One region of the Gemmiger qucibialis genome, then DNA from elsewhere that is predicted to be linked to it. Evidence: predicted binding sites of a transcription regulator. Region 1 holds the regulator's gene; each other region holds the start of a gene.
The links. Region 1 encodes HrcA, which represses chaperone genes, less so after heat shock. Its sites were predicted from a motif close to TGTTAGCACTCNNNNNNNNNGAGTGCTAACA; they were not measured.
Positions count from the first base shown of each region.

Region 2: clpB (ATP-dependent chaperone ClpB) is a predicted target of HrcA. The motif match lies at 5,666-5,696, and genes of this name have one in related genera.
Region 3: PG062_RS13500 (Hsp20/alpha crystallin family protein) is a predicted target of HrcA. The motif match lies at 6,861-6,891, and genes of this name have one in related genera.

Region 1 is NZ_JAQFEN010000001.1:581,973-591,950, forward strand. It holds gene dnaK (molecular chaperone DnaK) at 244-2,088, opposite strand; gene PG062_RS02685 (nucleotide exchange factor GrpE) at 2,187-2,795, opposite strand; gene hrcA (heat-inducible transcriptional repressor HrcA) at 2,792-3,814, opposite strand; gene PG062_RS02695 (hypothetical protein) at 3,880-4,107, opposite strand; gene PG062_RS02700 (stage V sporulation T C-terminal domain-containing protein) at 4,230-4,772, opposite strand; gene PG062_RS02705 (NUDIX hydrolase) at 5,144-5,626, shown strand; gene PG062_RS02710 (Cof-type HAD-IIB family hydrolase) at 6,003-6,788, opposite strand; gene PG062_RS02715 (NAD(P)H-dependent glycerol-3-phosphate dehydrogenase) at 6,793-7,803, opposite strand; gene PG062_RS02720 (metallophosphoesterase family protein) at 8,032-8,694, opposite strand; gene PG062_RS02725 (BMP family ABC transporter substrate-binding protein) at 8,691-9,978, opposite strand, start outside.
Region 2 is NZ_JAQFEN010000001.1:327,242-337,219, reverse strand. It holds gene PG062_RS01510 (O-acetylhomoserine aminocarboxypropyltransferase/cysteine synthase family protein) at 1-566, opposite strand, end outside; gene PG062_RS01505 (hypothetical protein) at 753-1,058, shown strand; gene PG062_RS01500 (SMP-30/gluconolactonase/LRE family protein) at 1,138-2,475, opposite strand; gene PG062_RS01495 (hypothetical protein) at 2,490-3,203, opposite strand; gene PG062_RS01490 (sensor histidine kinase) at 3,215-4,612, opposite strand; gene PG062_RS01485 (response regulator transcription factor) at 4,832-5,491, opposite strand; gene clpB (ATP-dependent chaperone ClpB) at 5,829-8,438, shown strand; gene PG062_RS01475 (flavin reductase family protein) at 9,206-9,778, opposite strand.
Region 3 is NZ_JAQFEN010000012.1:72,680-82,060, reverse strand. It holds gene PG062_RS13525 (elongation factor G) at 1-1,593, opposite strand, end outside; gene PG062_RS13520 (hypothetical protein) at 1,692-1,838, opposite strand; gene PG062_RS13515 (SpoIIE family protein phosphatase) at 1,911-4,247, opposite strand; gene PG062_RS13510 (thioesterase family protein) at 4,480-4,872, opposite strand; gene PG062_RS13505 (DegV family protein) at 5,074-5,958, shown strand; gene PG062_RS13500 (Hsp20/alpha crystallin family protein) at 6,302-6,715, opposite strand; gene cls (cardiolipin synthase) at 7,100-8,638, shown strand; gene PG062_RS13490 (hypothetical protein) at 8,800-9,081, shown strand; gene PG062_RS13485 (hypothetical protein) at 9,287-9,381, shown strand, end outside.

The sequences.
Region 1 (9,978 bases):
CCTTTATGTGTTGAAGTAAGTTGACTTTTATTCCTTTCCCCTATGGGAACAGCCGGTTCTTTGTCCGTAAGGGCGTACAGCCTGTGCCTGCAAGCGACAACGTGATTTCACTGCGGGCACACGCTGTGCGCCCCTACGGACGGGACGCAGCTTTGTGGGCTTAACCCCACAATGGCCGCCGCCGGAATTGCCTGGCGGCGGCCTTTTGGGTTACAGGGATGTTCCCCTGTTTATTCTGTTATCTTACACCTCGTGGAAGTCAGCGTCAACAGCACCGTCATCCTTCGGGGCGGAACCGGCATTGCCCGTGGGGCCCTGCTGGGCGTCAGCGCCCGGCTGCTGGCCCTGCTGCTGGGCAGCCTGCTGGTAAACCTTCTCGCTGATGGCGTAGAAAGCCTTCTGCAGGTCGTCCTGCTTTGCCTTGATGGCCTCAATATCGGTACCCTTCAGGGCTTCCTTCAGGGCGTTCAGCTTAGCTTCGCACTCGCTCTTCTCGGACGGAGAGACCTTGTCGCCCAGCTCGCCCAAAGCCTTTTCGGTCTGGAACACCATCTGGTCGGCGTTGTTGCGGGTATCAACATCTTCGCGGCGCTTCTTATCCTCAGCAGCATACTGCTCGGCATCCTTAACGGCCTTGTCGATGTCATCCTTGCTCATGTTGGTGGAAGCAGTGATGGTAATGCTCTGCTCCTTGCCGGTGCCAAGGTCCTTAGCGCTTACATGCACAATGCCGTTGGCATCGATATCAAAGGTAACTTCGATCTGGGGCACGCCGCGCGGAGCCGGAGCGATGCCATCCAGGTGGAAGGTACCCAGGCTCTTGTTGTCGCGGGCAAACTCACGTTCGCCCTGCAGAACGTTGACTTCAACGCTGGGCTGGTTGTCAGCAGCAGTGGAGAAGATCTGGCTCTTCTTGGTGGGGATGGTGGTGTTGCGCTCAATGATCTTGGTGCAAACGCCGCCCAGAGTCTCAATGCCCAGGCTCAACGGGGTAACATCCAGCAACAGCAGACCCTTAACGTCGCCCTGCAGAACACCGCCCTGGATGGAAGCGCCGACAGCAACACATTCATCGGGGTTGATGCCCTTGAACGGCTCGCAGTTCAGTTCCTTCTTGACAGCGTCATAGACAGCGGGGATACGGGTGGAGCCACCGACCATCAGGACCTTAGCCAGGTCAGAAGCCTTCAGGCCTGCATCAGCCAAAGCCTTGCGGACAGGGGCCATGGTGCGGTCAACCAGATCAGCGGTCAGTTCATTGAACTTTGCGCGGGTCAGGGTCATATCCAAGTGCTTGGGGCCGTTGGCGTCAGCGGTGATGAACGGCAGGTTGATGTTGGTGGAAGTGGCGCTGGACAGCTCGATCTTTGCCTTTTCAGCAGCTTCCTTCAAGCGCTGTGCAGCCATCTTATCCTTGCGCAGGTCGATGTTGTTTTCCTTCTGGAAATCCTCAGCCATCCAGTCGATGATGCGCTGGTCGAAGTCATCGCCGCCCAGGTGGGTATCACCATTGGTAGCCAGAACTTCAGTAACGCCATCGCCCATCTCGATGATGGAAACATCGAACGTACCACCGCCCAGGTCGTAAACCATGATCTTCTGGTCGGATTCCTTATCAATGCCGTAAGCCAGAGAAGCTGCGGTCGGCTCGTTGATGATACGCTTTACGTTCAGACCAGCAATGGTACCGGCGTTTTTGGTTGCCTGACGCTGGCTGTCGTTGAAGTAAGCGGGAACGGTGATGACAGCTTCGGTAACGGGCTCGCCCAGGTAAGCTTCGGCATCAGCCTTCAGCTTTGCCAGGATCATAGCGCTGATCTCTTCGGGGGTGTAATCCTTGCCGCCGGCGTGAACCTTCTCGGCAGTGCCCATCTTACGCTTGATGGAGGAGATGGTGTTTTCGGGGTTGGTGATAGCCTGACGCTTTGCAACCTGGCCTACCAGACGCTCGCCGGTTTTGGTAAAGCCGACAACAGACGGGGTGGTACGGGCACCCTCAGCGTTAGGGATAACAACGGGCTCGCCGCCCTCCATAACAGCTACGCAGCTGTTGGTAGTACCAAGGTCAATACCAATAATCTTACTCATAATATAAAACTCCTTTCATATTCCTCTTTCAGGAAACATGGAAATGTGAATGTCTTAATCTATATCTGAACGGGCTTTTGCGCCCGGTTCATGCTTTGTTATTCGGCCACAACCACGGTTGCATGGCGGATGATCTTATCGCCGATCATGTAGCCTTTCTGGAACACGCGCACCACAGTGCCGCTTTCCTGGCCATCCTCTGCCGGAACCTGCTGAACAGCGTTCATAAAGTTGGGGTCAAAGGGCTTGCCCATGGATTCGATCTCGGTGATGTTCAGCGTTTTCAGAGCTTTTTCGGCTTTGTCCAGCGTCATCACAACGCCCTTTTTATAGTTTTCGTCGGTGCATTCGGCATTGGCTGCCATATCCAGCGTATCCAGAATTGCCAGGATCTGGTTGACCGCGTGGGAAACACCATCGTTGAACTTCTGGTCAGCTTCGCGGGCGGAACGCTTGCGGTAATTGTCATACTCTGCAGCGGTGCGCAGCATCTGGTCTTTCAGCTTTGTGTTGGCCTGCTCGGCGGCTTCCAGCTTTGCCTTTACGGCTTCCAGCTCTTTGGATTTTTTGCCGAACCAGTCTTTCTTTTCGGTCTTTTCTGCAGCGGGTTCAGCTTCCTGCTTATCGGATTCTGCCGCGGGCGCTTTTGTTTCAGCAGCGGCCTGTTCCTGTTCAGTTTCAGGCTGCTTCTTTGTTTCTTCGCTCATGTCTGCTCCTCCTTTTTACCGGACATTGACTGTCCTAACTTAATTGCAAAATAATTCAAAACGGGGATCAAGTGTTCGTACTCCATGCGGTTGGAGCCGATCACCGCCACCGTGCCGTACAGCCCGCCGCCCGCAAGGTAACGCTTGCTGACGATGCAGAGGTTCGGCATGGCGGGCTCGATATCCTCGCCCAACGTAGCGGTCACTTTGCCGCTGCCCGGTTCGATCAGGGCGCGGGCCGCTTCGTTGTCAGAAAAAACTTCCAGCAGCGCGCCAAGGTTTGTGCGCACATCCGGCATCTTGGCCAGGTACTGCACGCCCTCCAGGTAAAACTGCGGGCGGGTGCGAACCAGCGCTTCGGCGGCGAACACCACCGGCGCCAGCCTGCGCCCGGCGGAAAGCACCAGGCTTGCCGTCAGCGACGGGGTCAGATCCTCCGGTGCCACAAAGGTCAGGCTGCTGTTCAGCAGGCGGGCCATCTCATCGGCATCCTCCCGCGTCAAGCCGGTGTGGATACGCGCCACACGGGTGCGCACACCGCCGGAGCTGGTAACCGCCAAAACTGCGGCGGAATACCGCCCGACCTGCACGACCTCAAAATGGGCGATGCACAGATCCTCGGCCTGCGGGGTGGTAGCCACTGCGGCACAGCCGGTATAATCGGCCAGTGCGCGGGCGGCGCTCTGCGCCAGCTTTTCGGGCTCAACGTCCATATCGGCAAACAGCCGGTCAATGTTTTCGCGGTCCGCTGCGCTCAGTGCTATGGCGGCGGGGGCTTCCAGCAGGTGGTCTAGGTAGTACCGGTACCCCTTGGGGCTGGGCACGCGGCCTGCGCTGGTGTGCGGCTGCTCCAGCAGGCCAAGCTTTGTCAGCGCGGCCATCTCGTTGCGGAGCGTTGCGCTGGAAAGTGCCATGTCAAAGTGGCTGGCCAGCAAACCGGAGCCGACCGGCTCGCCGCCGGTAGAATAAATGGCAACAATCGCTTCCAGAATGCGCTGCTTGCGTGCATCCATCGTCATGCTGCCCTCATCTCCTTGTTTGCTTTTTCTTGTTTAGCACTCTCTCTTCCTGAGTGCTAAATTTATTATATCCCAACTCTTTGTTCTGTCAAGCCCTTTTCATAAAAAGTTTCAAACTTTAACAGATTTGACACAAACGCCGCGGCAAAGGGTGGTTTTTGCCCTCCGCCGCGGCGTTTTTCTGTTATTTTATCTTGGGCAATACCGCATAATTCTAAGTGCCGATACGGCGAGCGAGGTGCGGCAGATGCTAAGCCAAAAGCGCAGATAATACTGGATGTCTTATCGAGCATTTTGGCAACGCAAATGCCGTGCCGCAGCCGCCGAAGCGGTGCTTAAGCCGTCAGGCGGGAATTGTGCGGTGTTGCCCTTGTTTTGCTGCCCGCCAGACAGCAGGGTGATGCCGGCCAACGGTTCATTCTTCCATCCACTTTGCTAAAAATGCCGCGGCAATGTTTACTGCGCGGGCGGTCTCGGTATCAGGGGCTGCATCCTGCGGGCGGCCGGTCAGCAACACACCGCCTTCCACATCCCCCTGCACCACAATGGGGCAGACGCACAGCAGCACCGTTTCCCCTTTGTCAAAGGCCGTAATGCGGCGGGCAGCGGTTTCCGGCGCGGTGTAAGGGCCGCGCATGGCCAGCAGCCGGGCGGCGGCATCGCTGATCTGCCGCCCCAGCAGCTGCCCTTTGCCCGTGCCGGTGGCGGCCACAATGCTTTCCCTGTCACATATCAGCACAGGGCGGCCCAGGTTTTTGGCCAGCACCTCGGCATACACCCCGGCCAGTTCGCCCAGCTCCACCAGCGGGGAATATTTTTTGAACACCACCTGCCCATCGGCAGCGGTAAAAATTTCCAGTGCATCGCCCTGGCGGATGCGCTGGGTTCGCCTGATCTCTTTGGGAATGACCACCCGCCCCAGCTCATCAATCCTGCGCACGATTCCTGTTGCTTTCATTGGGGTACCCTCCTGCCCTTCCATATTCTGTACAATATACCTATTATATGGAAAGTGCGGCGGTTTATGTATGGTTCGTGCCTGTTTTTTGTTAGTGCTTTATCCAGCCCTGCCAGCAGGGCATCACGCTGAACGGCTTGGCAATGTGGGCGTTCACGCCTGCTTCAAACACCTTTTTGCGGCTCCCCTCAAAGCCATCTCCATTTTGGAGATATTATAACGGAGCGCCGCGTAAATTTCAGGATATTGGTTCCCTGCCCACCAAATAGCCACCCGCACATTGTCTGCAGCCTTGCCGCCTGTACTATCCGGGTGGTATACTGATACCAATATATTTTGTGTGCCCCGCACACAGGGAACGAGGCTCCGCTATGGCTGAACTGCTGCAAACCACTCTGTGCTACCTGGAACAAAACGGCTGCTATCTGATGCTGCACCGCATTAAAAAGAAGAACGACGTCAACCACGATAAATGGATCGGTGTGGGCGGCAAGCTTGACCCCGGCGAAACTGCCGAAGCCTGTGCCCTGCGCGAAGTGTGGGAGGAAACCGGCTTGACGATGCAATCCCCCGCCTACCGCGGCATTGTGGATTTTACTTGCGAGCCATGGCCCGCCGAGCGGATGCACCTGTACACCTGCACCGATTTTACCGGCACGCTGACCGACTGTAACGAGGGCACACTGGAATGGGTGCCCAAACCCGAAGTAGAGAACCTGCCGATCTGGCAGGGGGACAAAATTTTCCTTCGGCTGTTGGCGGAGGGCGCACCGTTTTTCCATCTGGAGCTAACCTATCACGGCGATACCCTGGTGCAGGCGGTGCTGGAAGGCGAGACACTGCCCTGCGGTTGAACAGCCATTATAATAAAGGCAATACCGCATAATTCTAAGTGCCGATACGGCGAGCGATGTGCGGCAGATGCTAAGCCAAAAGCGCAGATAATACTGGATGCTGCAAAGGTGAGCGCCGCCAGTGGCGGATGCAGCGAACCGAAGCAGGGGCAGCGGTCGCAGAGTGCGAGGGGCTTTTGCCCCCGAAGCACGATGCGGGTACCGCAACCCGACATTATCGAGCCATTTTGGCAACGCAGATGCCGTGCCGCAGCCGCCGGAGCGGTGCTTAAGCCGTCAGGCGGGAATTGTGCGGTATTGCCTAAAGAAATAAAATAAAAGCATGTGCAGTTTTTCGGGCTTTCCCCAAAAACGCACATGCTCTTGTTTTTATTGGTTATTTCAGCAGCCCGAAATGTTCCAGCGCATTCCAGATGCCGTCCTTATCCACATCGGTGGTAATGTAATCCGCCGCGGCACGGGCATCTGGCCAGGCGTTGCCCATGGCAACCCCGATCCCGGCAAAAGCAAGCATCTCGGTATCGTTGCCGCCATCGCCAAAGGCGATGCTGTTTTCCCGCGTAAGACCCAGATGATTGAGCGTTTCCTGCAAGCCGTTCACCTTGCCGCCGGTTGCGGGCAGGATATCGACAAATTCTTCGCTCCAGCGCACAGCGCGGCAGCCGGGCACGTGAGTCATGAACTCCGGTTCCTGCTCGCTGCTCAAAAATGCGCTGAGCTGATACGTCGGGTAGGTAAAGCAGCGCTGGGCCGGATCGATGGTTTCCTGCGGGATCTCTTTCAAAAAGTTTTCACACAGGGCATTGGTGCGGTTCATGTAAGCGGTATCCGCTTCCACAAAGGAAACCGCAATATCTGTTTTTTCCAGCCAGGGCAGCAGCTCGCGCAGTCCCTCCTGCGGCAGCGAGTGAGCGTAAAAGCAGCCGTCCTTATCCCGGCAATATTGGCCGTTCATCATCACCATGCCGTCAAATTCAAACGGCAGATCCTTTTTCAGGTAATGCAGGTGGTACGGCGGGCGGCCGGTTGCCAGGTAAAGCTGCACCCCTTTGGCGCGCAGAATGTTGAGCGCCGCCACGGTGGATTCCGGCAGGTGGTGATCCGGCGGCAGCAGAGTACCGTCAATATCAAAAAAAGCAATGCGAATATCTCTGTTTTCCATGTTATTATTCCTGTTTCAGCTGTCGGCCCATCATTGTAGCCAGCGCATCGCGGGCGGCCAACCGACCGGACAGAATATCATCCACCGCATTCACGATGGGCATTTCTACCTTATACTTTTTCGCCAGCTTGCAGGCTGCGGGCAGGGCATTGATGCCCTCCACCACCTGACCGACCTCTTTTTTGGCGGTTTCCACATCCTTTCCGCGGCCAATCAGCATGCCGGCATGCAGGTTTCGGCTGTGCATACTGGTGCAGGTCACGATCAGATCGCCCATACCGGAAAGCCCGGCAAAAGTTTCGGCCTTGCAGCCCATGGCCACACCCAGGCGGGCCAGCTCGGCGTTGCCGCGGGTGATAAGGGCAGCCTTGGCGTTATCGCCGTAATCCAGGCCCATCGCAATGCCAACAGCCAGCGCGATCACATTTTTGACAGCGCCGCCCAGCTCCACGCCGCGGCGGTCGGTGTTGGTATACACGCGGAAGGTGGGGGTGGTAAAGATCTGCTGCACCTTGCGTGCGGCGGCTTCATCCGGGCTGCCCGCCACGATCAAGGTGGGCATATCGCGGGCCACTTCCTCCGCATGGGTGGGGCCGGAAAGCGCCACCACATTGCAGTGGGTGTGTTTGCCATCCGCGGCCAGCTCCTGCTCAATGATTTCGGACATCGTCATCAGCGTTTTTTCCTCCACGCCTTTGGCCACATCCACGATCAGCTGCCCATCCGGGATATGCGGTGCCGCCTTGCGGGCGGTGGAACGCACAAAAACCGAGGGCACCGCAAACAGCAGCACATCACGGTCGCCGCAGATTTCTTCAATATCCGCGGTATAGTGCATATCGGCAGGCAGGCACATGCCGGGCAGGTTGGGGTGGGCATGGGTCACGCTCATGGCTTTCAGTTCATCGGGCAGGGCGCTCCACATGGTAACGTCACAGCCGTTTCCTGCCAGCATGCGTGCCAGCGCGGTTCCCCAGGTTCCGGCACCCAGAACACCGATTTTGGTTTTGGTCATCGTATTTGTTCTCCAATCGTTTATGGGCAATACCGCATAATTCTAAGTGCCGATACGGCGAGCGAGGTGCGGCAGATGCCAAGCCAAAAGCGCAGATAATACTGGATGTCTTATCGAGCATTTTGGCAACGCAGATGCCGTGCCGCAGCTGCCGGAGCGGTGCTTAAGCCGCAAGGCGGGAATTGTGCGGTGTTGCCTATGGTATCAGGTACGCCTTCAAGCTACACCTTAAAAGTGCCCCGTGCGGTTAAACTGTTTCCACCTCTCAATCAAAGAGTGGCGGCGCGGATCCGGCTTATCCGGCAGGTCCAGCGTAAAGCGCTCATAGCAGTTCACAATGCGTGTCTGGCCGTACTGGTGCTCCCGCGGGATGTTGGCTCCATAGGTCAGGTGGATATGCCCGTGTAGCATCAAAGCCGGGTGATAGGTATCCAAAATTTCATTGAACACCGTAAACCCGCGGTGCGGCAGGTCGCTGAAATCCCCATAGCCGTGCAGCGGCGCATGGGTAACAAGGATATCCACCCCGCCCGCGTGCTGGATCTTGCTGCGCAGGTGGCTGATGCGGCGTTTCATTTCCGCTTCGGTAAACTGCCAGGCACCGGCGCGGTAACGGCAGCTGCCGCCAAGGCCCACAATGCGGTAGCCCTTGTACCAGTACAGGTCATCGTCAATGCAGATCGCACCGCGGGGCGGTTCTCTATCATAGCTGGCATCATGGTTGCCGTGTACATAAAGCACCGGAACCGGCGCTGCATCGGACAAAAAGTTCATATAATGCCGGCTCAGGTCCCCGCAGCCGATGATCAGGTCGATATCGCGCAGCTTGCTGGGCTCATAGTATTCCCACAGGTACTTGCTCTCTTCGTCTGCCACTGCCAGAATTTTCATAGATCAGCCTCTTTCTCTGCAGGGAGCCGGTCGCGGTGGATGCCCTGCATGCGGTACATGGGGCGGGCACAGTCCATCAGTTCGTCAAATTCCGGCAGGTGGCCCTCCACTGCATCGCACAGCCAGTCCATATGCAGGATCTGCTCCGGGGTAAAGCCGGTGCGGCCCTCGTTCATCACAGTACCGTTCTGCGCGGTAATATAGCAGGCAAACGGGTCAATGCTGCCCGCAATAATGCCGCTGCGCAGGATGTTGGCCAGGTGGCGCACATCATGGGGCAGCTCGCGGCTGAGCAGCACATCCATCACACCGCTGTTCATGCCCCACCAATAGTTGACGGCAGTACCGTCGGTGCCGGATTTATCGCGGGTCCAGCCGCCATCCAGCACGGTGCGCACCACGTTTTCATAAAACTGGCCCCAATGCCAAAACGGCGAAGCCAGATCCATCAGCGTGCCGCCGGGGCTGATGCGGAAAGTTCCGAACTCTCGCGCAGGGCGGAACGGCGTGGGGGTATCGCGCCCCGAGATCACCGTGATGCCCTGCTTCTGGAAGGCCTGGATCGGGTCCCCCGGCAGGCAGGACCATTGCAGGCTGACCTTAACGCGCGGGTTGACCATCCGCGCGCCAAGGGCAAACGCATTGATGTTGGCCGGAACGCCAAAGGTGGGTGTATCCGCCACATAGCCCACGCGGTCCTCCCGCGCCACAGCGGCAGCAATGGCGCCGGTGATGAACTTTGCCTCATACACGCGGCTGTAATAGGTGCGGATGGAAGCATACGGCATATCGACCGAGCAGTTCAGGATGCGCACATCCGGGTGGCGCAGCGCCGCGCGCAGCGAAGCCCCCACCAGTTTTGGCGAGGTTGTAAACACCATATTCGCGCCGTCCTGGATGGCTTTTTCCACCAGTTCATCGGCATTTTTGCCCGGCTCTGCGCCATGATAAGCCACGGTTTCCACCTTGCCGGCAAACACCTGGTCCAGCTGGGTACGGCCAAACTCGTGCTGGCTGGTCCAGGTAGAAGTTTCCGGCGTGCGCTCGTTGACAAACGCTACTTTCAAGTGGCTGGGCTCACTGCGGATCCCCGGCAGGATGCGGTCCAGCAGGCTGTTCTTTTTGGCCGGGGCGGCCGGCTGGGTGCTGAGCTTGACCGGTTCCGGGCGCTCCAGCGCCAGAACGTTATCCCACACAGCGTCAATAGCTGCGGCAAACTGGGCGGGACTATAGGTTTTCAGCTCATCCAACTTATACAAGCGGAGCAACAGCAGCATAACATCC
Region 2 (9,978 bases), 250 kb from region 1:
GCAAAGGTGTTATCCACAATCAGCGGCACACCGTGGGCGTGGGCTGCATTGGCAAACTTTTCAATATCCAGCACCGTCAGGGCGGGGTTGGCAATGGTTTCGCCAAAGACAGCCTTGGTGTTGGGCTGGAACGCGGCGTTCAGCTCTTCCTCGGTACAGTCAGGCGAGACAAAGGTGGCGGTAATGCCCATCTTTGCCATGGTGACGGAGATCAGGTTGAAGGTGCCGCCGTAAATGGAGCTGGAAGAAACGATGTGGTCGCCCGCGTTGCAGATGTTGAACAGGGCAAAGAAGTTGGCTGCCTGGCCGGAACCGGTCAGCATACCGGCGGTGCCGCCCTCCAGTTCGGTAATCTTGGCGGCGACGGTATCGCAGGTGGGGTTTTGCAGGCGGGAATAAAAATAACCGCTGGCCTGCAGGTCAAACAGCTTGCCCATATCGTCGGAGCTATCATATTTGAAAGTGGTGCTCTGCACAATGGGAATCTGGCGGGGTTCGCCGTTGCCGGGGGTATAGCCGCCCTGTACGCACAGGGTATTGATGCTGTATTTGCTGGACTGATCCATGATCTTACTTCCTTTCCGCAAAAGCGGTAATATTTAATCTTATTGTAAAGGTTTTGGTGGGTAAAATCAAGGGCGGCGGGGGATAGTTGCCATAAAACAGGAAAGGAACACAAAAATGCCGCCTGATTTGCGGCAGGCGGCGGGGACGTTTGGGAAAATGCATGGTGTGTGGGGGAGATTGTTTTTTTGAAAGCAAGCAATGCAACAAGGCCCATCCAGCGGGACGATGCAAGCATCGTCCCCTACAAATGGCTGGAGGCGTTGCAGAAATTTAGGGCAACACCGCATAATTCTAAGTGCCGATACGGCGAGCGAGGTGCCGCAGATGCTAAGCCAAAAGCGCAGATAATACTGGATGCTGCAAAGGTGAGCGCCGCCAGTGGCGGAAACAGCGAACCGAAGCACGATGCGGGTACCGCAACCCGACATTATCGAGCATTTTGGCAACGCAGATGCCGTGCCGCAGCCGCCGAAGCGGTGCTTAAGCCGTAAGGCGGGAATTGTGCGGTGTTGCCTTAGCATCGGCTTTCTTGCAGAATAAAAGCGCAGAATTTGGAACAAAATACCCGGCTTAATCCAGCATCCCAACCTCGGTATAATTCGGGGTGCCGGTCAGGTAATCGGCATACGAGATCAGCCCAAAATAGCGGTGGGAGGATTGAATCGTGTAGGGCGCGCCGTCCGTTCCGGTTGTGGTGCGGGTGTATGGCTCCGCACGGCAGAGCACCAGCAGCCGGTCTTGCAGCTGGGCCAGGATGGTGGTGCTGGTGTGGTCGTACCCGTTCCAGTTCAGCGGCGGCAGGGCGGGCTTTTCCGCTACGGTGCCGGCGGCAAGGTCAACCAGGTAGACGGGTGTTTTTGTTTCGGCGTTGTCGTCCGTCCAGTCGTTGGAATAGTACTCCACAACCAGCTGGCCGTTCAGGATGCGGGTAATTGTCACATCAAACGCACCACGCCCCTCATATGGGTCAGGCGGCAGGGCATCGGTTACGGTGCGGGTCTGCCGGTCAGCCAGCCCGGTGGCGGTCAGCTCGCCGGTGGTGTAGTCATATTCATATAAAGTATCGTCCAGCACAGCGGTGCTTATATGAGTGGTGCGCCCGGCGGAAGCGTTGGTGATCAGGTATTCCCGCAGCAGTTCTGCCGCGCCGGTGTCGGCATCTACTAGATACAGGCAGGAAGTCTGTGGTTCGCTGCTGTCATAATAAGGAGATACCGAAACCACCAGCTGCCGCCCGGTGCAGCCGATGATGTTGGCGGATTGCCCGCTGGTATCCCCGGCATCAAACAGGGTGGTGATGCCGCCGGTGGACAGATCGAGGCGTTTGATGCGGTCATAGCTGTCCCCGCTGGGGCAGGTGGAAAACCAGAGGGAAGAACCGTCCGTGCAGCAATAGAAACTTGAAATGTAATTGCAGTGGTACAGTACCTGTTCCACGCCGTAATCCTGATTCAGCCGCACGATGGACATGCCGTCGGAATCATATCCATAGACAAAGGAAAGATAAGTACCGTCCCCAACCGGGCAGGGCAGCGTGACGGGCACGCCGGTAAAAAAGCAGGCCGGGCAGCTTGGGCTGTCATGCGTGCAGCCGGTAATATGGCAGGCCGGGGCCTGGGTACCGGTCTGGTAGTCCGCATAGAGCACCTGCTGGTAATCACCCGAAGCGGCAGTCATGAAGGTATAATATCCGTTTTCATCCCCCTGGTACAGCGGACGCAGGCTGGGCAGATCAGGTTTCGCTGCCGGTTCCGCGGCGGCAGGGGAGGGGGACGGCTCCGCCGCAGAACTGCCGGAAGAGCCCGGCACAGCGCTGCAGCCGGAAAAGGCAACACAAACGGCGGGCACAAGCAGCAGTGCAGCCAGGCGCACAGCGCACGGCATGGTCTGGTTGAACGTCTTTTTCATGGGGCAGACCTCCTTTATGGCGTAACATCCCCGCGGTAAGCGGCGGCATCCTGCGGGGAGAGCGATGCTGCCGACACCCGCAGCCCTTGCCCGCTGCGGGCCACGCAAAGGTAAAGCTGGGCACTGACGCTGTAGCGTACCGCGCAGGGCTCGTGCAGCTGCAGGGGCAGCGTTTCCCAATCGGTGATCGCATCCCCGCCTAAAAATGCGGCGTAAGCATCCGCTATTTCATCCAGCGCGGAATCCGCAAAGCTGCACTGCTCCACCGTAAACCCAACGGGCAGGCCGCTGGCTGTCAGGATGAGGGTGACATGGTTCTCATCGGATGTAAAAGCATATTCGCTCTGGCCGGTATCGTCAGTGTAGGTAGTACAACTGTCTGTTTGCTGCATGGCGGAAAGAAGCACATCCGCCATGCTGGCAGGCAGTACCCCGGCCGCCTGCAGCTGCTGCACCGCGGCAAGGGTGGGGGCAGTGCTGGCTGGAGTTGAATCAGGCTCCACCATGGTGCGGGATGTATTTTGCCAGGTCATACGCCAGCAGTAAAGCTCCCGTGCGGCAGCACAGCTGCGCCCGGCGGGGCTTAACGCTTCAGCATCCTGCTGCACCGCAATGCTGTGCCCGGCGGCACGGTCCAGCACGGCAAAAACCGGCAGCGGCAGGGCCAAAGCCGCTGCAGAAAGTGCAATAGCCACAGCAGCCAACCGCAGTGCAGGCGGAAAAAACATTTTCCTTTCCCTCATGGCTCCACCTCCGGTTGGCTGCCCGCTTTTTGCAGGCAGAAGCTGACCGTGGTTCCCTGGCTGGGCACACTTGTAAATTGCAGCGTTGTGCCGTGCAAGGCGGCAATTCTGGCGCACAGGGCAAGCCCCATGCCGCTGCCGCCCTGCTCCCGTGCACGGGATTTATCTACCATATAAAACGGCTCGGTAATGCGGGCCAGTTCCTGCGGCGGAATGCCGCAGCCGGTATCCTGTACGCGGATGGTCAGCCGGGTGGGTGCTTCGTCCAGCAGCACTTCCACTTTGCCATCCGCCGGGGTGGCTTTGCGGGCATTCTGGATCAGGTTGTACAGCATATCGCACAACAGTTCCGGCTGGGCCAGCACCACGGCGTCACTGCGGGGTAGGGTGGGCACCGGGCTGCCCTGGGGCAGGGCGCGGCGCAGGCTTTGCAGCACACGGCCCAGGGGTACGGCTTCCAGCTGCGGGGGCTGTTGTTCCAGCCCCATCAAAGCCAACAGGTTCCCGCTCAACGCTTCCAACCGCTTGCTTTCGTGGTAGATATAATCAGCAGCGGTGCGGCGGGTGGCGGGGCTCACCTCGCCGCTGCGCAGGATATCGGCAAAGCCGAGGATGCTCGTCATCGGGGTTTTCAGCTCGTGGGTAAACGCGGCCACAAAATCATCTTTCTGGCGGGCGTTCTGCTGCAAGGTCTGCACGGTGCCCTCCACCGCCTGGGCCATCTCGTCAAAGCTGCGGCTTAAACTGGCAATTTCGTCACTGCCATGGATGGCCGTGCGCTGGCTGTAGGCCCCGGCGGCAATCTGGCGGCTGGCCTGCTCCAGCTGCTCCAGCGGGCGGGTCATGCGGCGGCAGAGCAGCAGAACCAGGCCCCCGGCCAGCACCATAGCCAAAAGTTCTACGATCAGTGCGTTTCGGGTGCGGGCCTGCCGCGCCTGCCACACGGGGGCGGCATCCTGCGCAATGACCAAGGTGATGCAGCGTTCCGGCAGAACGACCGTTCCGGCGCACAGCAGGGTATGGTTGTTCGCCAGCACCATGCGCGGCTCGCCATCCTGGGCAAGCAGGGCTTCCACTTCGGATAAGGGAACCACGGTGGGCAGGGCATAATACAGGGAGGTTCCATCCACACTGTAAGCGGCGCAGGCAAGGCTGTTCTGCTCGGTGATGGCCTGCAAATAGCTGCCCACCCGTGCGGCCAGGCTGCCGCTGCCGGGTGTGACCAAGGTGCGCTGCATGGCGCGGCTTTCCCGCTGCCAGTCTGCAGATAACGTTTCCTGCGCGGTGTGCAGCTCCTGCCGGAACTGCTGCCCGATCAGCACCGTGTTGCACAGCGAAAGCACAACTGCCAGCACCACCAGCAGGGCAAGGGTCAGCTTGTGGGCAAACTTCATGGCAAAACTCCTGTTTTATGGCAATACCGCATAATTCTAAGTGCCGATACGGCGAGCGAGGTGCGGCAGATGCTAAGCCAAAAGCGCAGATAATACTGGATGTCTTATCGAGTATTTTGGCAACGCAGATGCCGTGCCGCAGCTGCCGGAGCGGTGCTTAAGCCGTAAGGCGGGAATTGTGCGGTGTTGCCTTATATAAAAGGATAGGCAAAGCGGCGCTCATTCCCCGCGCTCCAGCACATAGCCCACACGGAATACGGTGCGGATCTCGTTCTTCCAGCCCAGCTTTTTGCGCAGCCGCTGGATGTGCAGATCCAGCGTGCGGCTGTCATACTCGGCATCCAGCCCCCACACGCGCTCATAGAGCACTTCGCGGTACAGCACAATGCCGCGGTTGCGCAGCAATACTTCCAGCAGGTCAAATTCCCGCGGGGTCAGGTGCAGCGGGGTGCCGCTGCGCGTTACCCGGCGGGCAGCCGGGTCCAGCACTACATCAAAAGCAGCAAGAGTACCCTGGGCTTTACCACAGCGGCGCAGCACCGCTTCCACCCGTGCCACAAGCTCGGTGGGCTCGAACGGCTTGGTAATGTAATCATCCGCGCCCAGGTGCAGCCCACGCACACGGTCCGCCACCGCGGTTTTGGCGGTCAAAAAAATCACCGGGGTCTGCACGCTGCGCAGGTAGTCCAGCAGCTCGTACCCATCGGGGCCGGGCAGCATAATGTCCAGCAGGGCCAGATCATAGGTGTTTGCTTCAATTTTATCGGCGGCCTCGGTGCCGGTGGCAGCTTCGTCACAGGTGTAGCCCGCGCGCTCCAGCGTCAGGCGGATCAGCGCACGGATGGGCGCTTCGTCATCCACAATCAAAATAGGTTTCATGGGCGGATCCTTTGTCGTTTTGGCTTTTTGTGCTTCTTCACTTTCTAATTCTACTGTATACTTGTATCCAAAATCTTGCAAGATGGAAAACGCCCGAAAAAGCAGGAAACTTTTTGACAGTTCATAAATCTTTTTCAATTTACCCTATTGACAACGGTTGGCTATGTGTTACAATATTAGCAGTCGAACAGATAGAGTGCTAATAAAGATAATGCTTCCGCATAACGCCCTTGAACCTGCAAGGATATCAAGCCGCCGGGCACGAAGCAGCACTTGAACCGGTTCGCTGCTAATAGATAGAAAACCATTATCGTTGCCGATAAAGGAGGTTTGCGATATGAATACCAACCAATTTACCCAAAAAACGATGGAAGCCCTGCAGGCTGCCCAGCGTTTGGCAATTGAATATTCCAACCAGGCGTTGGAACAGGAGCACATGCTGGTGGCCCTGACCCAGCAGCAGGACGGCCTGATCCCCCAGCTGCTGACCAAGATGAACGTTGACCCCGGTACCTTTGAAGCTGCCGCAGCGGAAAAAGTTTCCCAGCTGCCGCATGTGACGGGTTCCGGCCGTGACCCCGATAAAGTCTATATCTCCAATGAGCTGGACCAGGCCCTGACCGCCGCTGAAAAGCAGGCCCAGCAGATGAAGGATGAATATATCAGCGTGGAGCATGTCTTTATGGGCATGCTGCAGCGCCCCGGCCGCGTGGCTGGCGAGCTGTTCAAGCAGTTTGGCATCACACCGGAAAAGTTCATGCAGGTGTTGTCCGCCGTGCGCGGCAACCAGCGCGTGACCACTGATAACCCCGAATCCACCTATGACGCCCTGAAAAAATATGGCCAGGATCTGGTGGAAGCCGCCCGTGCCAACAAGCTGGACCCCGTCATTGGCCGTGATTCCGAGATCCGCAATGTTATCCGCATCCTGTCCCGTAAGCGCAAGAACAACCCTGTGCTGATCGGTGAAGCTGGCGTTGGTAAAACGGCTATCGCTGAGGGCCTTGCCCAGCGTATCGTGCGCGGCGATGTGCCCGAAAACCTGAAAGAACGCACCGTGTTCAGCCTGGATATGGGTGCTCTGGTCGCCGGTGCTAAGTACCGCGGCGAGTTTGAGGAACGTTTGAAGAGCGTTCTGAACGAAGTTAAAAAGAGCGAAGGCAAGATCATCCTGTTCATTGATGAGCTGCACACCATTGTGGGCGCCGGTAAAACCGACGGCGCAATGGATGCCGGCAACATCTTAAAGCCGATGCTGGCCCGCGGTGAGCTGCACTGCATTGGCGCCACCACCTTGGACGAGTACCGCCAGTATATCGAGAAAGACCCCGCTCTGGAACGCCGTTTCCAGCCCGTTATGGTGCAGGAGCCCACGGTGGAGGATACCATCTCCATCCTGCGTGGCCTGAAAGAGCGCTATGAGGTGTACCATGGCGTTAAAATTCAGGATGGCGCTTTGATTGCAGCAGCAACGCTGTCTAACCGTTATATTACCGACCGTTTCCTGCCGGATAAAGCCATCGACCTGGTGGATGAAGCCTGCGCAATGGTCAAGACCGAGCTGGACTCCATGCCCGCAGAGCTGGATGACCTGAACCATAAGATCACCCAGCTGCAGATCGAGCAGGCTTCTTTGCAGAAAGAAACCGATGAAATGTCCAAGCAGCGCCTTGCCGCCATCGAAAAAGAAATGGCCGAACTGCGCGATTCCTTCAATTCCAAGAAAGCTCAGTGGGAGAACGAGAAGAACGCCATCAATAAGGTGCAGAGCCTGCGCGCCGAGGTAGAAACCACCAAGGCCGAAATTGAAAAGGCGACCCGCAACGGCGATTACGCCAAGGCTGGTCAGCTGCAATACGGCAAACTGCCCGACCTGCAGCGCCAGCTGGAAGCCGAAGAAAAGATTGCTGCCGACAAGAAGGAGCAAAGCCTGCTGCGTGACCGCGTGACGGCCGAAGAGATCAGCCGCATTGTGGCCCGCTGGACCGGCATCCCTGTGGAGAAGCTGGTGGAGGGCGAGCGCGAAAAGCTGCTCCGCCTGCCCGAAGTGCTGCATCAGCGCGTGATCGGCCAGGACGAAGCCGTGCAGAAGGTTTCGGACGCTATCCTGCGCTCCCGTGCCGGCATTGCAAACCCGAACCGCCCCATTGGCAGCTTTTTGTTCCTTGGCCCCACGGGCGTTGGCAAGACCGAGCTGGCCAAAGCGCTGGCCCAGGCCCTGTTTGACGATGAAAAGAACATGGTCCGTATCGATATGACGGAATACATGGAGAAATTCAGTGTGTCTCGTCTGATCGGTGCGCCTCCGGGATATGTGGGTTATGAGGAGGGTGGTCAGCTGACCGAGGCTGTGCGCCGCCATCCCTACAGCGTTGTGCTGTTTGATGAGGTGGAAAAAGCCCACCCGGATGTGTTCAACATTCTGCTGCAAGTCCTTGACGATGGCCGTATTACCGACAGCCAGGGCCGTACCGTGGACTTTAAGAACACCATCATCATCCTGACCTCCAACCTTGGCTCTGACATCATTCTGGAAGACCTGGAAAAGAACCGTGCCAACGGCAAGAACGAACTGTCCGCCGAAGCGCGTGACAAGATCGACCTGCTGCTCAAGCGCCAGTTCCGCCCGGAGTTCCTGAACCGTCTGGACGATATTGTCTACTACAAGAGCCTGACCAAGGATGAGATTGGCGGCATTGTGGATCTGATGTTGGCTGACCTGCGCAGCCGCCTGGCTGACAAGCAGCTGAAGCTGGTTGTGACCGATGCAGCCAAGAGCGTGATTGTGGATGACGGCTATGACCCCATCTATGGTGCCCGCCCGCTGAAGCGGTATATCCAGGCCAACGTGGAAACCATGATCGCAAAAGAGATCATCGGCGGCAACCATGTGCCCGGCGATACCCTGACCGTGGACGCCGAAAACGGCAAACTGGTCCTGCGCTAAGCGCAAAGCGTTCAGCAATGCTGTACAAATAACCTAAGGCAACACCGCACAATTCCCGCCTTGCGGCTTAAGCACCGCTCCGGCGGCTGCGGCACGGCATCTGCGTTGCCAAAATGCTCGATAATGTCGGGTTGCGGTACCCGCATCGTGCTTCGGGGGCAAAAGCCCCTCGCACTCTGCGACCGCTGCCCCTGCTTCGGTTCGCTGTTTCCGCCACTGGCGGCGCTCACCTTTGCAGCATCCAGTATTATCTGTGCTTTTGGCTTAGCATCTGCCGCACCTCGCTCGCCGTATCGGCACTTAGAATTATGCGGTATTGCCCTAAAACAATATCCCCTGCGGATGCGGAAGTGATTCTGCGTCTGCAGGGGATATTTGTTTTGAAAATATTTTTGGGCAATACCGCACAATTCCCGCCTTACGGCTTAAGCACCGCTCCGGCGGCTGCGGCACGGCATCTGCGTTGCCAAAATGCTCGATAAGACATCCAGTATTATCTGCGCTTTTGGCTTAGCATCTGCCACACCTCGCTCGCCGTATCGGCACTTAGAATTATGCGGTATCGCCTTTGGAATTCTGTGCTGTGAAATGCTGTGTCCTGTACGGTTTCGGAACGGTCAAGACCGTTCCCTACAGAGCGTTATATAATGTGCAATGAACGGATTACATGTTCTGTAGGGCGGGATACCCTCATCCCGCCGCGGAGAAACCTTGTTGGTTTGTGTTGTGCTTGCAAACCATCTGTGAAGCTGCATAAAACCAATGATTTACTTTTTCCGCGGCTTTTTCCTAACACTATACCCAAACGACCCCAATTTGCGGCCCAATGCCAGATAATCCCCGTGGGAATATACGATCAAATTTGCCTTGTTCAGGCAGAGCTTGCCGCTTTCATCCAACAGGCGCTCGTCCACATCCACGGCAACGACTTCAGCCAAAAACAGGTCGTGGCTGCCTAAGGGGATTACCTGGGTCACTTTGCACTCCAGATTGACGGGGCTTTCTTCTACCAGCACGGTGCCAACTTTGGCGGCGGGGGAGGGGGTCAGGTGCATGGCGGAAAATTTATCCACATCGCGGCCGCTTTTTACGCCGCACCAGTCCACCGCGCGTACCAGGCTTTCTGTCGGCAGGTTGATGACAAACTCGCCGCTTTCTTTGATCAAATGGTGGCTGTACCGTTCCGGCCGCACACTGATGGAAACCATGCTGGGCTGGGTGCAGATGGTGCCGCACCAGCCAACCGTGATCAGGTTGGGTGCCCCAGCAGGGCCACAGCTTACCAGCACCGGCGGTTCAGGGTTCAAAAGGGTGGAACCTTTCCATACTTGACGGCTCATAGTGTATCTCCTTGCTTTATCATTACATTTTTATAAGGGCAACACCGCACAATTCCCGCCTTGCGGCTTAAGCACCGCTCCGGCAGCTGCGGCACGGCATCTGCGTTGCCAAAATGCTCGATAAGACATCCAGTATTATCTGCGCTTTTGGCTTGGCATCTGCCGCACCTCGCTCGCCGTATCGACACTTAGAATTATGC
Region 3 (9,381 bases), on a different contig from region 1:
CACAGCAGGGAAGAAGTTCTTCGGCACGCTGCCGCCGAACACGTTTTCGGCAAACTCAACGTCCTCACCCGGAATGGGCTCGAACTGGATCCACACATCGCCAAACTGGCCGTGGCCGCCGGTCTGCTTCTTGTGGCGGCCCTGGGCCTTGCAGCTCTTGCGGATGGATTCGCGGTAGGGCACGCGCGGAACTTCAAGCGTGATCTCAACGCCAAACTTGTTCTTCAGCTTGGCAACGGCAACTTCCAGGTGCTGGGTGCCCAGGCCGCTGATGATCTGCTGCTTGGTTTCGGGGTCAACGGTAAAGGAAATGGCCGGATCTTCTTCGATCAGGCGGGCCAGTGCGCCGGAAACCTTGCCCTCATCGCCCTTTTTGGCAACCCTGACAGCCATGCGGTAGCAGGCAACGGGGTAGCTGGGGGCGGGCAGGGTGACAACACGGGCAGGATCGCATAAGGTATCGCCGGTCTTGGCGGTGGCCAGTTTGGCAACTGCGCCAATATCACCGGCCACAATGGCGGGGGTGTCGGTCTGTTTTTTGCCGCATACGGTCAATGTTTTGCCCAGGCGCTCCGGCTGGCCGGTGCGGGCATTGATGACATTGCTGGTTGCGCTCAGCTTGCCGGACAGAACCTTGATAAAGCTCAGCTTGCCCACAAACGGGTCGGCAACGGTCTTGAACACATAAGCGCAGGTGGGGGCGGTGTCGTCCACGGTGATTTCAACCGGCTCACTGTCAGCGTTTTCGCCAACAACAGCGGCGGTTGCGGCGCTGGGCAGCAACTCCTTCATGTTGTACAGCAGCATATCCAATGCCTGCAGGTTGACGGCACTGCCGCAGAACACGGGGGTGATCTGGCCGGTGCGCACGCCTGCGGCCATGCCGGTAACGATCTCTTCGGTGGTGAACGGCTCGCCCTCAAAGAACTTTTCCATCAGGGTCTCGTCGGTTTCGGCAATGGCTTCATACATAGCCTGGATCAGGCCCTCAAAGCGGTGGCCGATATCGGGCAGGTCGATCTGCACCTGTTTGCCGCTTTCGTACTTGAATGCCTTCTGGCTGAACAGGTTGATGTAAGCCACGGTGCCATCGTCCAGGCGGGCAGGCACAACACAGGGGCAGATAGAAGGGCCGAACTTGATTTTCAGCTGTTCCAGAATCTTGAAGTAGTCAGAATTTTCAAGGTCAGATTTGGTCACGAACACCATGCGGGCCTTGTTGTTTTTCAGTGCCAGTTTATAGGCCTTTTCTGCGCCGACGGTAACGCCGGAACGGCCAGAAACACAGATCAGGACACTTTCCGCAGCGGTGATGCCCTCGGCAGCGCCGGTTTCAAAATCAAACAGGCCGGGAACATCAATCAGGTTGAACTTGGTGCCGTTACTTTCCACGGGAATCACGCTGGAATTCAGCGATGCTTTGCGGCGTGCTTCTTCGGGGTCAAAATCGCTGGCGGTGGTGCCGTCCTCAACACGGCCCATGCGCTCAGTTGCACCGCTCAAATACAGCAGGGATTCGGTCAAAGTCGTTTTGCCGCAGCCTGCGTGGCCGGCCACAAGAATGTTGCGAATGTCCTTACTGGCGTATTCCATTGTCTTACAAACCTCTTTTCGCGCCGGGATAAGCTCTCCCCACCCGGCATATGTATTTATTGTGATGTGGTATGCTCCACATTTGGCATGTTTTTACTTTACCACACTTTTTGCCTAAAATAAACAGTTTTTTTGAATATTTTTGAAAATATTTGTGAACGAATAATGAGCGAGCAGGCACGGCGCAAAATTGGTGCGTTGGTGCGTGCAATGGCAGGGCGCTGCCGCCGCCGTGATTTTGCCATAGCAGGAATAGAAATCCGTTCCGAGGGGTACCGCACAATTCCTGCGCTGTTTGGAATGATGCAGGTTTGCTGTCAGCTTTTCTGCCGTTCCAGCCGCACAATGGCCACGGTGATATCATCCTGGCGCGCCCCACTGCGGCGCACAGCGCTGGCGGCAACGGCTTCGGCGGTCTGCTGCGGGCTTTGGCCCAGCCGGGTGCTCAGGGTCAGCTGGTCACACAGCCAGGCGGAGCCATCGCACAAAGCACCGTCGCTGACCATCATCACGGTGTCGCCCACATCCAGCGTTAAGGCGGTGGAACGGCCCGTTACGGTGGGCAGCACCCCCATGGGCAGGCTGGCACCATCCAGCGTGCGCACAACGCCTGCCCGGCATAAAAAGCTGGGGGCCGCCCCCGCTTTGAACAGTCCGGCCCGCCCGGTGTACAGGTCCAGCGTCAGCAGGTCCAGCGTTGCACCGCTTTCCTGCCCTGCGTTTTTCAGGCCCAGTGCCACGTTGACCAGCCGGGCAGCGCTTTCGGCGGCAAACCCGGCCTGCAGCAGCTGGGCCGTCAGTTTGGCGGCCATCTGGCCGTCCACGGCGGCGGGCTTGCCGGTGCCCATACCGTCACACAGCAGCATCTGGGCGCGGCCTGCACTGTCGCAGAATTGACGGCAGGCATCCCCGCTCACGGTTTCCGGCGGGGCAGGGCGGCTGGCCAGGCCGAACACGGCGCGGTAGAGCGGGCGTTCGCCAAAATGCAGCATGGTCACGGTGCGGCAGTTGGTTACTTCCGGTGGATCAAAGTCCCGGCGGCAGATGCGGCCCATTTCCTCGGCCAGGGCGCGGCACTCGCCGGGAGTAAAGCTGGTCCGGGGCAGGGTAACGGCGGCGGTAACCCGCCCGGCCAAATCAGTCAGGACGGTACATTCCAGTGGTTCCAGCCCAAGAGAAGCAAACAACTGGGTGGTGCGGGCTTCGCGCCGGGGGTCCGGCAGGCCAGCCCGGCCCAGGCGGGCGGCCATTTGGGCTAAAGCTGTGGCCATGGCGCTGTACTGCTCGGTCAGGGCGGTGCGCAGCAATTCGGCGCGGGCGCGGGTCTGGCGGCGGCTGCACCATAGCCGGTAACCGTGGCTGACGGTGGCACACAGGTCCGCCGGGTGGACGCAGGTGGAAAGCTGCCCCGGCAGGTCCTCCAGCTCCACGCGGCCGTTGTGTTCCAGCGCGCCGCGCAGGGCGTACAGCCCATCCATGGCGGTGGAATACCCCTGAACCCAACAGGTATTGCGGCGGGCGCAGTTCTGACACAGGTGCTGGGCGCAGAACTCTACCACATAGTCATAGCTTTCGCCGCGGGGCGGCATCTGGCAGCTGCATACAGCGTTCACTGTTTCGGCAATGTCGGATAAGGTATCCGCCACGCCGGAAAGTTTGCGTGCCGCGCTGGTCAGGCTTTGGGTGCCAACCGGTGGGGCAGGCGGCGGAAACACCGCCCGCAGAGCCTGCTCCGGGCAGAGCAGAAAGCCCAGTAGCCCGGCCCCGGCGGCAAGACCGAGGGTGAGTACGCCGGTCAGGTTGGGGGCGGCCAGCGCCCCCAGCGCACACCCGGCAGCAAATACGGCGGCCCCGCTGCGGCGCTCGCCGGGGCAAAAGACCGCTGCCCCCAGCCCGCCCGCAGCCACGGCCAGCGCGGCAAAACAGAGCGCCGGGGCGGCAGCGGTCAGGGCCATGGCAAGCACAAGAGCCAGTACGGCGGTGTGCTCCAGGCTGCCCGCGCAGGCACAGCACAAAATGCAGAACGCCGCCCCCGCCAGCCCCGGTGCAAACCCCGGCAGGGCAGCGCGCTGCAAACAGGCGGCGGCCATGGCGGCCCACAGGCAGGCCCCGCGCGGGGTGCCGATGTGGAGCTTGTGGATGCCCAGCCCCACCAGCACGGCCAGCGCGGCGGAGCACAGCAGGCTGGCCGTATCCGCCGGGCTTGCGCCGCCCACCAGGGTGACAAGCCCCTGTTCCAACAGCAGAACGCCCACCCCGCAGGCCGCGCCGGGCAAAAAGCCGGTCTGGCCCAGCTGGCGGCCCACAATGCGGGCGGTCAGCGCCCCGATGCAGGCCCCCGCCAGCTTCAAGGCGGTATCCAGCGGCTGGAACAATAGCAGCCCGGCCAGGCAGCCCAGCGCGGCGGCGGGGGCATATGTATTGCCGCAGCCCAGCAGCAGGCCAAGGCCAAAGGGCGCGGCCCCGCCGTAAACCTGCCCGGCACTGAGAAGCAGCCCGGTACCGCAGGCGGCAAGCTGCCATATCACGGCGCGGTTCAGCCCGTGCAAAAGCGGGGCGCGGGGCAAGGCAGGCGGTGCCGTTTTGGCGTTGGCGGTGCGCACAGCCTGCCGGATGCGCGGCGCGGTGGATGATGTGGCTGGTGTGTTTTGCATGGTGATCCCTCCCTCAACCATGCTGTGTGCATGGTGTTATTATTGTATCGGAGGGCACCCGCACTTTTTGCCGCTGTGCGCAGAAGCCCCAAAACGCCCGGTAAAGGCGGAAAAACAAGCTGACTTCGACGGCAAAAAAGCATTGCGGACAAGCCCCTGCGCAAAGCAACAGCCCCACCCGTAAAATGCGGGTGGGGCTGTTGGAAATGAGTGCTTTGAATTGCCGGAATGATTATTCGGCGGCCTTTTTGGCGTCGGCTTTCTTCTGGAACTTTTCGTTCTGGATGATAAAGCGCTCGTGGGTGGCGCGGCCAACTTCGCCGGCGTCGTCATACATCACGGCGCTGAAGGTCAGCTTGCGGCCGTCCACGGCGGTCAGTTCACTTTCACAGCGCACCATCATGCCAACGGGTGTGGGGGCGTTGTGGGCCAGTTCCAGCTTGGTGCCAACGGTGCCGCAGCCGGGGTCCAGCTCCGGGGCAACGCTCTGCCAGCAGGCTTTTTCAACCAATGCGGCAAGGGCGGGGGTGGCGAACACATTCAGCTCACCGCTGCCCATGGCGGCAGCGGTATTGGCGGCGGTTACGGCAACGCTGGCGTTGCCTTTGATTCCGGGATTCAGCATAGTACAATACTCCTTTTATCAGCAACAATTTTGCGGGGGCAATATGCCTTTTATTATACACGCTTTGCTGCCGTTTGAACAGCATATCTGTTTGACGCGGCAAAAAAACAGGGGTATAATATCTTCTAATACAAAAGAAGTAAACGCAGCCCATCAATGCGCTGCGCTGCCCGGCTTTGTGTTTTGATCGAGGAGAATAGAATGGAAGCAGCCAATAAGATCGCCATTATTACCGATACCTGCTGCGATCTGCCGCAGGAATATCTGAAAGAATACCCCATTTTCTGTGTGCCGCTGGTGGTGACAAGCGGGACCGAGAGCTACCGCGATAACATTGATATTACGGTAGAAACGATCTATGCCCGCCAGAAAAACGAGAATTTCAAAACCAGCCTGCCCCGCCCGCAGGATATTGAGGATGTGTACAACGCGATCGCCCGCCAGGGCTACACCCATGTGATCGTGCTGATGATCGCAGAGTGCCTTTCCAGCGCCAACAACCTGATGCGCCTTGCCGCCGAGGAACACCCGGAGCTGACCGTGAAAGTGTTCGACAGCAAAAGCGCCAGCATCGGTCTGGGTGCACTGGCGGTTCAGGTGGCGCGCTATGCGGTGCGCGGTGTGGCGTTTGACCCGCTGTGCGAACTGACCAAGCGGCTGATCGATGACACGGTGGTGTATTTTTCGCTGGATACGCTGGAGTACCTGCAGCGCGGCGGCCGCATTGGCCGCGCCACAGCGCTGGCGGGGGGACTTTTGCAGATCAAACCGATTTTGACCTTTGACCGCAAGGACGGCATGATCTCCACCGCCGCCAAGGTGCGCGGCCGCCGCGGTGTGCAGCAGCGGCTGATTGAGCTGGCAACGGAGCTGGCAGCCAAACACCCCGGCGAGGAGTATAACCTGGTCGTGTGCGATGGCAATGTGCCGGAAGAGGGCGCAGCGCTGGAAGCAGCTCTGACCCGCGCGCTGCCCAACGGCCACCGTGTGCTGCACGGCAAAATTGACGCCACCCTGGCCGTACACCTGGGGCCGAACCTGCTTGGCGTTGGGGTGCAGTTCCTGAACAGCAAGCTGCCGGCGTAACGTGGCCAGCAAAACAATTTAAAAAATAAAAACTGCCTGTACCGGGCGAGCGGATGCTCAATAGTACAGGCGGTTTTCGTTTTTATAGCGGGAAGAACGGGGAAGATAATAAAAAAATAAGTAAGGTAGGAAAAGGAACCCGGACGCAGGCTGTGAGATAAAGTGCCCGGAACACCGAGTGCTGCGGCCAGCCCCAACTTTGTCGGGCCCCACTACGCATCATTCCGGGGGCCTTATCCCACAGCCTGCTGGCGAGTGGCGGGGATAGGAGGATGGGAAGGAGACGAAATATATACAGGACAAAAAGGAAAAGGCAATCTTGCGAAATGGATGGCTGGATTTATCAGTCAATGGAAATCGTCTGGGCAGTGGGCTGCGGCTTTACATACTTGGGCAGGGTGATAGCTAGCACACCGTTGTTGTAAGCGGCACGCACTTTGGTGGTATCCACGCCGGTCACATCAAAGCTGCGAGTATAGCTGCCAAAGCTGCGCTCGCAGCGCAGGTAGCTGCCCTTTTTCTCGGCGTTCTCAAAATCGCTGTGTCGCTCAGCCTTGATGGTCAGCACTTTATCGTGCAGATTCAGGGCGATATCTTCTTTGCGGAAACCGGGCAGGTCGCACTCCATCACATAGGCATCGCCGATGTCACGAATGTCCGTCTTGAACTCTGCAAGGCTGTTATCGCCAAAGAAAGAACGATCAATATCCTCAAAATCGCGGAACGGATTGTAGCGGCGGTCTATCAGCATAGCCATAAGTCATATCTCCTTAAACATATCCATAAAGTTTTTTATCAGTATTGGCTCAGCAGCTCCGACACCCTTGGGAGCGGTGTCGTTTTCTGTTGACGAGTATTACAGTACACTATAATTATGAATAAAATGTGAACTGTGCGTGAATTTTTAGCAGTCTTTGTATATGAGTGCTAAACGCAGATAAAATTTACAACTTGACGATGAAATTGAAATGCAAAACAAAACATAAAGAAAATAGCACATCTTTTTCATTCTGCCCAAAACGGGCAGGAAAAGGCTTGAAATCAGGAATGGGGCGTGGTATCGTTAAAGTGTTATCTTGTATGATATAGAAAATAAACCAAAAGATAAAAGGGAGGTGGGGCCATGCAGGAGCTTGGCCGAATGATAAAAAAGCTGTGCAGCAAGCTGTTCAGCCGCATTGTAATTACCGGGGTGCTGATTTTGATCCAGGCGGCATGGTTCTGGTCTTTGTTCACAAGCCTTTCCAGCTATGCGCACTGGCTGAACCCGCTGATGATAGCCTTGAGCGTTATCATGTGCGCGGTGCTTATCCGGCAGGATTCCACCGCGCCGGAGTTCAAGATCAGCTGGATGGTTCTTTTCATGATCATGCCGGTGCAGGGCGGTTTGCTCTACCTGCTGTGGGGCGATAAGCGCCCGGCATTCCGCCTGCGCAAAAAGCTGGATTGGGCCTATGACCGCATCCGCCCACTGCGCCGCACGGACCCTGCGGCACAGGCCATGCTGGAACAGGCCAACCCCCGCGCGGGGCGCACCGCAGCTTACCTGCGGGATTTTGCCGCTTACCCGGTGTATTCCGGCACCAACGTCAAGTTTTACGCTTCGGGAGAAGCGGTCTTTCCCGATCTGCTGGAAGCGCTTGAATCAGCACAGGAATCGATCCTTTTGGAGTTCTTTATTATCTCCAAGGGCAAAATGTGGGATGCCGTACATGATGTGCTGCGTCGTAAAGCGGCTCAGGGCGTGGATGTGCGGATGATTTATGACGATGTGGGCTGTGCCACTGGCCTGCCCGCCCAATACTGGAAGACCCTGCAGGTGGAAGGGATCCAGGCAGTGCCGTTTAACCCGTTTGTGCCGTTGCTGAACTTGGTGATGAACAGCCGTGACCACCGCAAGATTGTGGTGGTGGATGGAAAAACCGCCTTTACCGGCGGTTTTAACCTGGCGGATGAGTACATTAACCAAAAAGAGCGCTTTGGCTATTGGTGCGATACCGGCGTGCGGCTGCAGGGCCCCGCGGCGTGGAGCTTTGCCACGATCTTTCTGGAGCTGTGGGCCAGCCAGCGCCCCGACGACCCCGGTCTGGATGCTTACCGCGAGGAGCAGCCGTTCCCGGCGGAAGAGCCGACGATCGGCCTTGTGCAGCCCTACAGCGACAGTCCGGTGGACGATGAGAATGTTTCCAAAAATGTCTACCTGGACCTGATCACCCAGGCGCAGGAAACGCTGTGGATCACCACGCCGTACCTAATCTTGGATAACGCCACCATGACGGCACTGCGCCTGGCCGCAAAGCGCGGCGTGGATGTGCGCATTTATACCCCCGGCATCCCGGATAAAAAGATGGTTTACCAGCTGACCTGCAGCTACTTTGAGCCGCTGATCCGCTCTGGGGTCAAGATCTACACCTTCACGCCGGGCTTTCTGCACGCAAAAACCTGGCTGGTGGATGGCAGGATCGCCGTGGTGGGGTCCATCAATCTGGACTACCGCAGCCTGTACCTGCATTTTGAATGTGCCGCCCTGCTGTATGGCTGTGCCGCGCTGGCCGATGTGGGCGAATTTATGATGCAGCTGGAAAAACAGTCCCATCTGGTAGAGCTGAAAGAATGCCGCACCAGCGCGCCGGGCCTGATGGTATCCGCCTTGCTGCGGCTGCTGGCACCATTGTGCTGATAGAGCTGACTCTTGTGTTTACCCAGTAGGTAGGGGCGCTCACGGATTTGCTTATGGCATCCACCACAAGGTTTCGGAACGGTCAAGACCGTTCCCTACAGAGTTTGTTGTAACAGGTGGCAGATATTTGTGGCGCATCCCCCACCGTAGGGGCGCACATTGTGCGCATGCTTCGTGTTCCGAGCCACTCTGCTATGCGGGCCGATGATGAGCAGCGGCCCCTACAGATTGCTTGCAATGCTTGCGGCAAACAATGGGTTTTCTCCGGCAGAATGTGGACGTTTGCACCCCAGCATGCACCAAACGGGAAAGAACAACAGATAAACAACAGTAGTACAACAAGGCATGCGCTTTGCAGTGTTCCTGAAATGACAGAAATGATTTCAGAAACCTGTGAAGCGCATGCTGTTTATTTTTACCCCAAAACGGGCAAAAAATGTTGACAGGATGCACAAGCGCAATACATAAAAACTAATAATCCTGCACAAAAGCAAAAGCACAAACTAAAATTCTGAAATTATGTTACAGAATTCTGTTGACAACTTGAGGTTGTTGTGCTATGATGCAGATGTTCCCAAAAGGACCTGCTGCACTGGCGGGAACAAAACCCGGCGGGGGCTGCCACCCCTGCCAGAAAGAAGGGATGCTTTGGAAAAGATCACGGCAGAGCGCGTGCTGGCGGAACTGGCAGAGATCGCGTTTGCCGACCTGGGGGCCGAACCTGCCCCGCCCGTAAAAGTGGG